Regions from separate parts of the Microbulbifer sp. ABH2_005 genome, predicted to be linked through region 2. Evidence: predicted binding sites of a transcription regulator. Region 2 holds the regulator's gene; the other holds the start of a gene.
What was found. Region 2 encodes LexA, which represses DNA repair genes until DNA is damaged. Its sites were predicted from a motif close to ACTGTNTNTANANACAGT; they were not measured.

Region 1 (3,971 bases), 950 kb from region 2:
TAGCACCTTGGGGAGCTCTCTCCTCAGCAATTCGCACCGGATAGGGGAGTCCGCCACCCTTAACCTCACTGCCAAGCTTGCACTCATTGAGCTTTTGCAAAAAGTGCTGGTCCGTCTTCTCGGTGAGCTGTCGATGGATATCATCCACGGAGAATCCCAGCTCGGCCGCCGTGGCCTGACCGGCCTGCATGCCACCAAGCGCCAATATCAGTACGGCGCAAAATTGTACCTTCTTAAATGATCCCGCAGTAAACATTGTGACCTCCAGATCGCTTTTCCTTGTACACCTCTATGACGGGGCCAGAAACGGTTTTGGATGCAGGCGCAAAAATATTTTTTTGATTCTTCCTTTAGAGAGTTCTCGTCCTTACTCAGCTGGACCATCAAGTACAAATGTCGTAATAATCGGCCCATCATCGCTGAGGAGCCCATTGATGCCTGATATTAAGGAAATACTGACCTTCTGGTTTGGTGATCCCTCTCTGGATCACCGCCCCACCGAGGAACTGCAAAAGCGCTGGTTTTCGGCAGATCAGAAGCTGGACCAGCAAATGGCAGAAGACTTCGCTGAGATCACCAATTTGGCCATAGAGGATAAGTTGGATCACTGGCGCCAGAGCCTTATGGGTGAGCTGGCTCTGCTGCTATTGTGCGATCAGTTCGCCCGCAATATTCATCGCGGCACCCATCTCGCCTTCAAAGGAGATGACTTGGCTCTCGAAATCAGCGAGACGATTCTGCAGCGGGGAGACGAGCAAAAGCTCGGGTTGTTTCAGCAGGTTTTTGTCGGCATGCCCCTGGAGCACAGTGAAAAACACTCAATCCAGCAGCGCTCCGTGGCATACTTCGCACAATTGCAGAAGCAGTACGGGGATGATGAGGCCATCGCTCCTTATCTCGCCACCCACTACCGATATGCCCTGGCCCACCAGGAGATTATCGAGCAGTTTGGTCGCTTTCCGCATCGCAATGCAGCCTTAGGCCGCGATTCCACAGAAGATGAGAAATATTGGCTGGCACAAGGGGGCGGCTTTAAATAATGGATTTACTCGGATGGTTATCACTTGCGGGCATCTGCGCCCTCGGCGCCATGTCCCCAGGCCCTAGCTTATTAATCGTAATGCGTTGCTCGGCCTCCGGCCTGCAACAGGGCCTAGCCAGTGCCATAGCCCACGGTGCTGGGGTTGCCGTTTACGCTGCCCTGACAGCCTTCGGGCTCGCGGTTCTGATCACCAGCTCCCCCCTACTGTTCAGCATCCTGCAATGGGGCGGCGCGGCTATGTTGGTATACCTGGGCTGGAAGGCCTTCAGGGCTCCGGCTCCCGGCTCGGGAACCACCCAGCTGGAAGCCCCCCACCTAAGTGTTCGCCGCTCAATCGTTCAGGGTTTTGGGGTCGCCTTCTTTAACCCCAAGATTGCAGTATTCTTTACCGCCCTATTCAGCCAGTTCGTCTCAGAACAGCAGGCCCTCACCACCAAACTGGGGATGGCTGCCATGGTATCCGGGGTAGACACTCTCTGGTATTGCATCGTTGCCCTGGCAGTCTATGCCAGCCGCAAACGCCAGTTGGTTAGCAAGCATCTCGGCCACCGTATCCAGCAACTGTTTGGCTTACTTCTGATCGGCCTGGCCGCGCGCCTGGTACTCACTATTTAATGACTGGGCGCTGCGCGCCCACTCACCTCTCTTTCCCAGCCCACCAAGCTCGTCTCTTACCACTCGCAAGCAACGATCAACAGCGCCCGAGAAAAAAGCAGGCCCGAAAACGGGCCTGTATAGTGCGGAGTTTGCAGCCAGGATGCCTGGGGGGTTACATCCGGCTGCAGGTGTGCATTATGACAGTTGTGACATGTCCCTGCGGGCAAACCATCGCAATGGTGACTCTCTTGAACGCAATTAAATAGACGCCACTTCGATCTCAGTCACCATTGACACTGAATATTTATACAGTTACCGTATGGCCATACAAACAAACTGGAATGTCTGAAGGGCAATTGGGAGGCATATCATGGCCGTAGTAGCTGTTTGGAAATGCGATCGAGACGGAGCAATGTTCGACAACAAAAAAGATGCTGAAGAACACGATAAGATGCTGGAGCTTGCTGCCAACATTACCACGCTAATTGAGCGCAGTATTGAAGGCATTGATGAGCAGGTGAGCGAGGAAATCGGCCTGCTGCTGGCCAAGCGTCGCGATTCACTGGCCAAAGCTTGCAAAGGCAAACCAGAAGTGCTGCTGGAAGAAGAGGATAACAGCGAAGAGTCCTCAGACGAAACTGTTACCCCCTTTGCCGCGAACCAGTAAAAAGCTACCTGAAGAAATTTTCCGGTAGAAGTTTAAAGTTTCATCCCTGTACTCTGCCCGGTTAACCGGGCTTTTTTGTTAGGCTTCAGAAGCTTTCTGAAGCCTCTTATCAAATAATAATCATCAGTCGCCAGAGATATTCACCTAGAATTCTCACTAATGGCATTGCTGCTTTTACAGGGACTTTACCGATATCACGATATTGATCACCGCAAGGGCAAGTATCACCAGCCAACTGATCAATGTACCCAAAAAACGCCCAGTATGGGTGCCGCCCTTGCCTGCAGTCAGGCCATACGCATGAAAAATTCGGGATAGCAAAAATGCTATTCCAAAAACATGCAGCCACAAACCGGGCAACCCTCCCAGCTCCGCAAGTAGCAGAAGCAGCAGTGCAATGGGGGCATATTCGACCGCATTCCCATGCACACGCACACGAATCTCATTAAAACGATCATCGCCAGTACCGATACCCACCCGCTTGGCACGACGAAACTGAACCACGCGGCCCGCCAGGTAGATAATCAGGATTGCACAGAGACTCGCATACAGCGCTGTAATATTCACCATGGCCCTTTCCTTTTTCTTATTAATACAGGAAGTAAATATATATCTAATTCCCTTCAGCTCACCAAACCAATGCTAAGCAGGCGACTGGACCTTTTTGTTCATTTTTCATCAAGCAAAAAAAGAGCGGGCCTTGCCCGCTCTTTAATTTAATAGTCAGCCATTTGTAGCAAGTTAGTTGCGATAACCAAAGCCGTGGCCCTTGGCGGGCTTCAGGTGACGATCGCGCAGACGGGTAGAACGGGTAACCAAAGATTGTGGTTCACCCTCGATCAATACCTGCTCAGGGTAACTGGTCACTTCCAGTGGATCGCCGTTCCAAACCACGATATCAGCAGTGGCGCCTTTCTCCAGGGTACCACCGCTAAGACGGAAGATATCTGCCACATTAGTGCTGATAGACTTCAGCGCCTCCTCGTAGGGCAACCCGTGGGCAACAGCATTGCCAGCAGATTGACGTGAGAGGTACACGTTATGGGTAGAAGCATAGTCGGGGCCACTAATAGCCACTTTCACACCGGCCTTAGTTAACAAAGCGGCGTTATCCAGGCGCGCACCAAGGCTGGAGAAGGAAATGGGCAAGTTGTTGATCGCGTCAATCACTACAGGCACCTGAGCCTGGGCCAGCTGGTCAGCTACCATCCAGCCCTCAGCCGCCCCGAGCAACACGAGCTTCACATCCAAGACCTTGGCTAGTTCGATAACCGCAAGAATATCGCTGGCGCGATCAGCAGTGATTAGCAGAGGTTCAGTACCATTAATCACTGGCTGCAAGGCTTCCAGATCCGCGAGACTGTAATTCAGCTCACGCCACTCTCCCCGGCGAATAGCCACGCGGTTGTCCCGGTACTCTTTAGCTTCGCTCAGCGCATTTTCAACTTTGGCGTAGGCATTCGCACGGCTGCCTCCTGCTAGCTGAGCTCCGGTCTCACCCAAATAGGCCTTTTGGGCAACGTCTTTGGCTTCAACGCTATTGAACTCGCCATTGAGCTTGATGGCAAAGCCACGCCCGGCGAATACTCTCTGGGCCGCTACCGCAGCTTCATCCCAGGTGCTGATAGCTGGAAAGACCACCGCGCTGGTAACACCACCGGCCCG
Region 2 (3,971 bases):
CGCAAACTGCATATCTGTGGTAACAATCCGGACTGTAATGGATACGAGGTGGAGCAGGGCACGTTCAAAATCAAAGGTTATGATGGCCCGATTATTGAGTGTGATAAATGCGGAAGCGATATGCAGCTGAAGTCTGGCCGCTTTGGTAAATATTTTGGCTGCACTAATGAAGCTTGTAAGAACACCCGTAAGCTGTTGAAGAATGGCCAGCCGGCACCACCGAAGATGGATCCGGTGCCCATGCCTGAGTTGGCATGCCAGAAGGTTGAAGACCATTACATCCTCCGTGATGGCGCCTCCGGGTTATTCCTGGCTGCCAGTCAGTTCCCGAAAAACCGTGAAACCCGTGCACCGCTGGTCAAAGAGTTGCTACCTCACCAAAGTGAGATCGATCCCAAGTACAGTTTCTTGTTCTCTGCACCTGCACAGGATGATCAGGGGCGGGATACCGTGGTTCGCTTCAGTCGCAAGACCCAAGAGCAATATGTCCAGTCCGAGGAGGATGGAAAGGCGACGGGTTGGAAAGCTTTCTATCGGGATGGCGCCTGGAAGGTTGAGGCGGCAAGTAAGTCCACAGCGGCTAAGAAAAAGCCTGCAGCGAAGAAAGTGGCGGCAAAAAAGTAAATGAGCAATCCCTACACTGGTCTGGTTACATCCGCGCTACGCAAGAGCCAACTGCTTGCCACCAGTAGTTTTGACTCTGCTATTCAGCGAATGGCTCTTGAGGAAGGTGCCCTGTTGCAATTGTGGAAAGCTTACCGGGCTTTCCTGGCTGAGCTTTCCCATCAATTGCAACTGGGGTTTGAGCCTGAGTCCCTACAGGTTATTGTGGATAGTCTGCATAACCAGGGGAAAGCCAGTGTTGAAGTAAGGGAATTGCAGTTGTTGGTCTCAGAGCCGGGGAGTTGGCTGAGCGAGTTTTTACGCGCATGGCATCAACTCTTGCGGCTACCTCCGCTTGCGGAAGATAAGGGGCAGGGTGGCAATCTGATACCAGCGCACAATGTCGCGGGCCCTGTAGCTGTTGATCTTTCCTTCGAAGTGCTGCTCAAATGGCACGCTGCATTAAGTGAGTTGGTACGCAGGCAGCGTGCCAATCTTGAGGAGTGCTGAGGGCTCCTCGCTCCCTTTCTGTCTATCTGTTTGCACCCACTGAAACTTCTAAATTGCCTGTGGTACACTGGGCGCAAACTGATGTGCAGTGAAGGGAAAGCTAATGTCCTCCGAAACTTTTGAGATTATCGAGTTGGCCAATGGCGATGTGGCTCTGCGCCGCGCCGGTCACGAGGAGGCCCCTCTGGTGAGTATTCGTTTCTCAGCCGAGAGTCTCCAATTTTTACGTAAGCACAAAGTAGCGGTGGCTAGGGCAATGCTGGAAGCGGGCATAGAAGCTGTGCAGAATCTTGACGACCTGGAGCCTGGTTACTTCGAAGAGGAAGAATCAATGCCGGTTAACCATACGATTCATTGATCTAATCTATGGTAAGGTGAGCAGGTAAAAGTGTTTCAACAGCGGCTTAGAGCCGCTGTTGTTGTATATGGACATTGGTAAACTGTTTATTCTTAAGGGGTTTGGCGAATCACGCCCACCGCGAGCCCTTCAATTACAAAGTTCTTATCCCGCATATCCACCTGGATAGTCTCAAAGTCTTCGTTTTCGGGTAGTAGTTGCACAGTTGCCTGATTGCCTTTGCGGCGGAAGCGTTTAACAGTTACTTCATCATCAATCCGGGCAACCACAATCTGCCCATTTCTGACTTGCTCGGTTTTCTGTACGGCCAGCAGGTCCCCATCGAGAATACCTGCGTTGCGCATACTCATGCCGTGCACCCTGAGTAAATAATCTGCTGGCGGGTGAAAGAAGCTGGCGGGCAGGTCGCAATAATCCTCAATATGCTCTGTGGCCAGGATAGGGTGGCCTGCAGCGACACGTCCTACGATGGGAAGACCGGATTGGTGATCTGGAATTCGAATGCCCCTGGAGGCGCCGGCGACCATCTCAATGGCCCCTTTTCTCGCCAATGCTTTGAGGTGTTCCTCTGCGGCATTGGGTGAGCGAAAGCCCAGTTCCTGGGCAATTTCTGCGCGGGTGGGGGGGTAGCCTGTGTCATCCAGGTAGGTTTTGATCAGCTCTAATACTTGAGTCTGACGTGCGGTGAGATTGGTCATAGATTTACCTAGAGTTTCTGTATTTTTATACAGTTGCTGGGATTATATACAGATTTTAGGTTTGCGCAAACCCGCCCCTTGCCTCGATTCAAGCTGCTACATTGATTAAGAAAAGAATGAGTGAAAAAAAGAGTAGTTGAAAGAGCTGACAGCACGAGAGAACAAGGGAGAACAATAATGCTTGATGCAAAGATGCCCGAGGCTTGGAGGGTTCTGCGTATACAGTCGGAATTAGTTGACGGGATTGAGCGTCTAATTGCACTAAAAGGGGCTGTAACGGTTTTTGGTGGCGCGCGTTTCACAGAGGATAGTTTGGAATACCAGCAGGGAGTAAAGCTTGGAGGGCTTTTGGCTGCCGAGGGGATACCGGTAATCACCGGTGGTGGCCCAGGTCTTATGGAGGCGTGTAATCGAGGGGCTTTTGGGCAGTCTGGCCCCTCAATTGGATTAAATATTGAACTCCCTTTTGAGCAGGCAGCCAATCCGTATCAGGATATAAGTTTGAACTTTCGTTATTTCTTTGTGCGGAAATTTATGTTTGTTAAGCATGCCGCCGGTTTTGTTGGCCTAGCTGGGGGCTACGGTACTCTGGATGAATTGTTTGAAGCCTTAACACTTGTGCAAACACAAAAAGTAAGGCGATTTCCTATAGTGCTGGTTGGGGAGCGCTATTGGGGTGGGTTGTACAATTGGTTAGTGGATACAGTGCTGGAAAAGGGTTGTATTGATTCAGGTGATCTTGATTTATTCCATATCGTGGATACTGTCGAGGAGGCTGTACACTTGATTTTGAAGTATTTGCGGGCAAAAGCCAGTCAAAAATAATTTAAAAATTGTAAATTTTTGTTGGGGCAAAGAGGTTTGGCTATTGCTCTAGTAAGTTTTCAGAGCTAGTCAAACACTCTGCGGGTTCTCTATTTTGGGGCTTTGATTATTCTGAGCTATTGCCCATCGTATACTCCCCTTTGATCACCAGATGCTAGTTTCAGCGGTTTGTAATGCGTGTCAGGCTGATTAATGAGCCTGCTATTATTCTTATATTTGATCGCTTGTAATTAGGGGTATTTTTACTTATTAGCTAGCCTGTATTCTAAATAGGACGCCAAACTGTGCCGATTTATGGAGACCCCCTACCAAAGCCCGCGAACTTGAAGAATCTCTTACAGGTCGCTCTAGACAGTAAGCCAGATGAGATAGCGCTACTTTGCGGCAGTCGAGCGTGGACCTGGCGAGAATTGCAAAGTGATATTGATACTTTGGCTGAGAGGCTGGCAGCGAAGGGTTTTCGTCGAGGTGAAAGGTTTGCGTCTTTGATGCCGAACCGAGGCGAAATGCTTATTTTTTTTCTCTCATGCATCAAGCTAGGGCTAGTTGCAATTCCATTAAACTATCGCTACACCTCAGCCGAAATTGATCGTGCTCTTGAAGTGAGTGGCGCAGTAGCCTTGTGCGTAGGTGAGGAGCGTAGAGAGGATATTCGATCTAATAAATCTGTTGGCGGATTGAGTAAAGGTATTCTTATTTTTGAGAGTGCTCTTGAAAATACCTGGAATTTTGAAAGTTTGGTTGATTCTGGATTGCCTGCGGTTGGGCCTCCTTCATCAGATTTAGAGGATTGTGCATTCCTTTTCTTTACATCCGGCAGTACCGGAGAGCCGAAGGGTGTCACACACAGTCAGTTTTCTTTTGGGTCTGTTGTGGCAAGTTTCGCTGCTGCTTTAAATCTATCACACAATGATGTTGTTTTACCTGGAGCCTCTATTGCACATGTGGGGTCACTTTCAACAGCCATGGCTGCATTT

Region 1: ACXAFI_RS06340 (YebG family protein) is a predicted target of LexA. The motif match lies at 1,935-1,952, and genes of this name have one in related genera.

What each region holds. Positions count from the first base shown of each region.
Region 1 covers NZ_JBSWWI010000001.1:1,426,910-1,430,880, reverse strand. Annotated here, with positions in the region: gene ACXAFI_RS06355 (hypothetical protein) at 1-256, opposite strand, end outside; gene ACXAFI_RS06350 (DUF924 family protein) at 435-1,040, shown strand; gene ACXAFI_RS06345 (LysE family translocator) at 1,040-1,657, shown strand; gene ACXAFI_RS06340 (YebG family protein) at 2,010-2,306, shown strand; gene ACXAFI_RS06335 (MAPEG family protein) at 2,481-2,876, opposite strand; gene ACXAFI_RS06330 (amidohydrolase family protein) at 3,048-3,971, opposite strand, start outside.
Region 2 covers NZ_JBSWWI010000001.1:2,374,054-2,378,024, reverse strand. Annotated here, with positions in the region: gene topA (type I DNA topoisomerase) at 1-624, shown strand, start outside; gene ACXAFI_RS10330 (DUF6586 family protein) at 625-1,113, shown strand; gene ACXAFI_RS10325 (hypothetical protein) at 1,217-1,471, shown strand; gene lexA (transcriptional repressor LexA) at 1,564-2,169, opposite strand; gene ACXAFI_RS10315 (LOG family protein) at 2,290-2,994, shown strand; gene ACXAFI_RS10310 (class I adenylate-forming enzyme family protein) at 3,279-3,971, shown strand, end outside.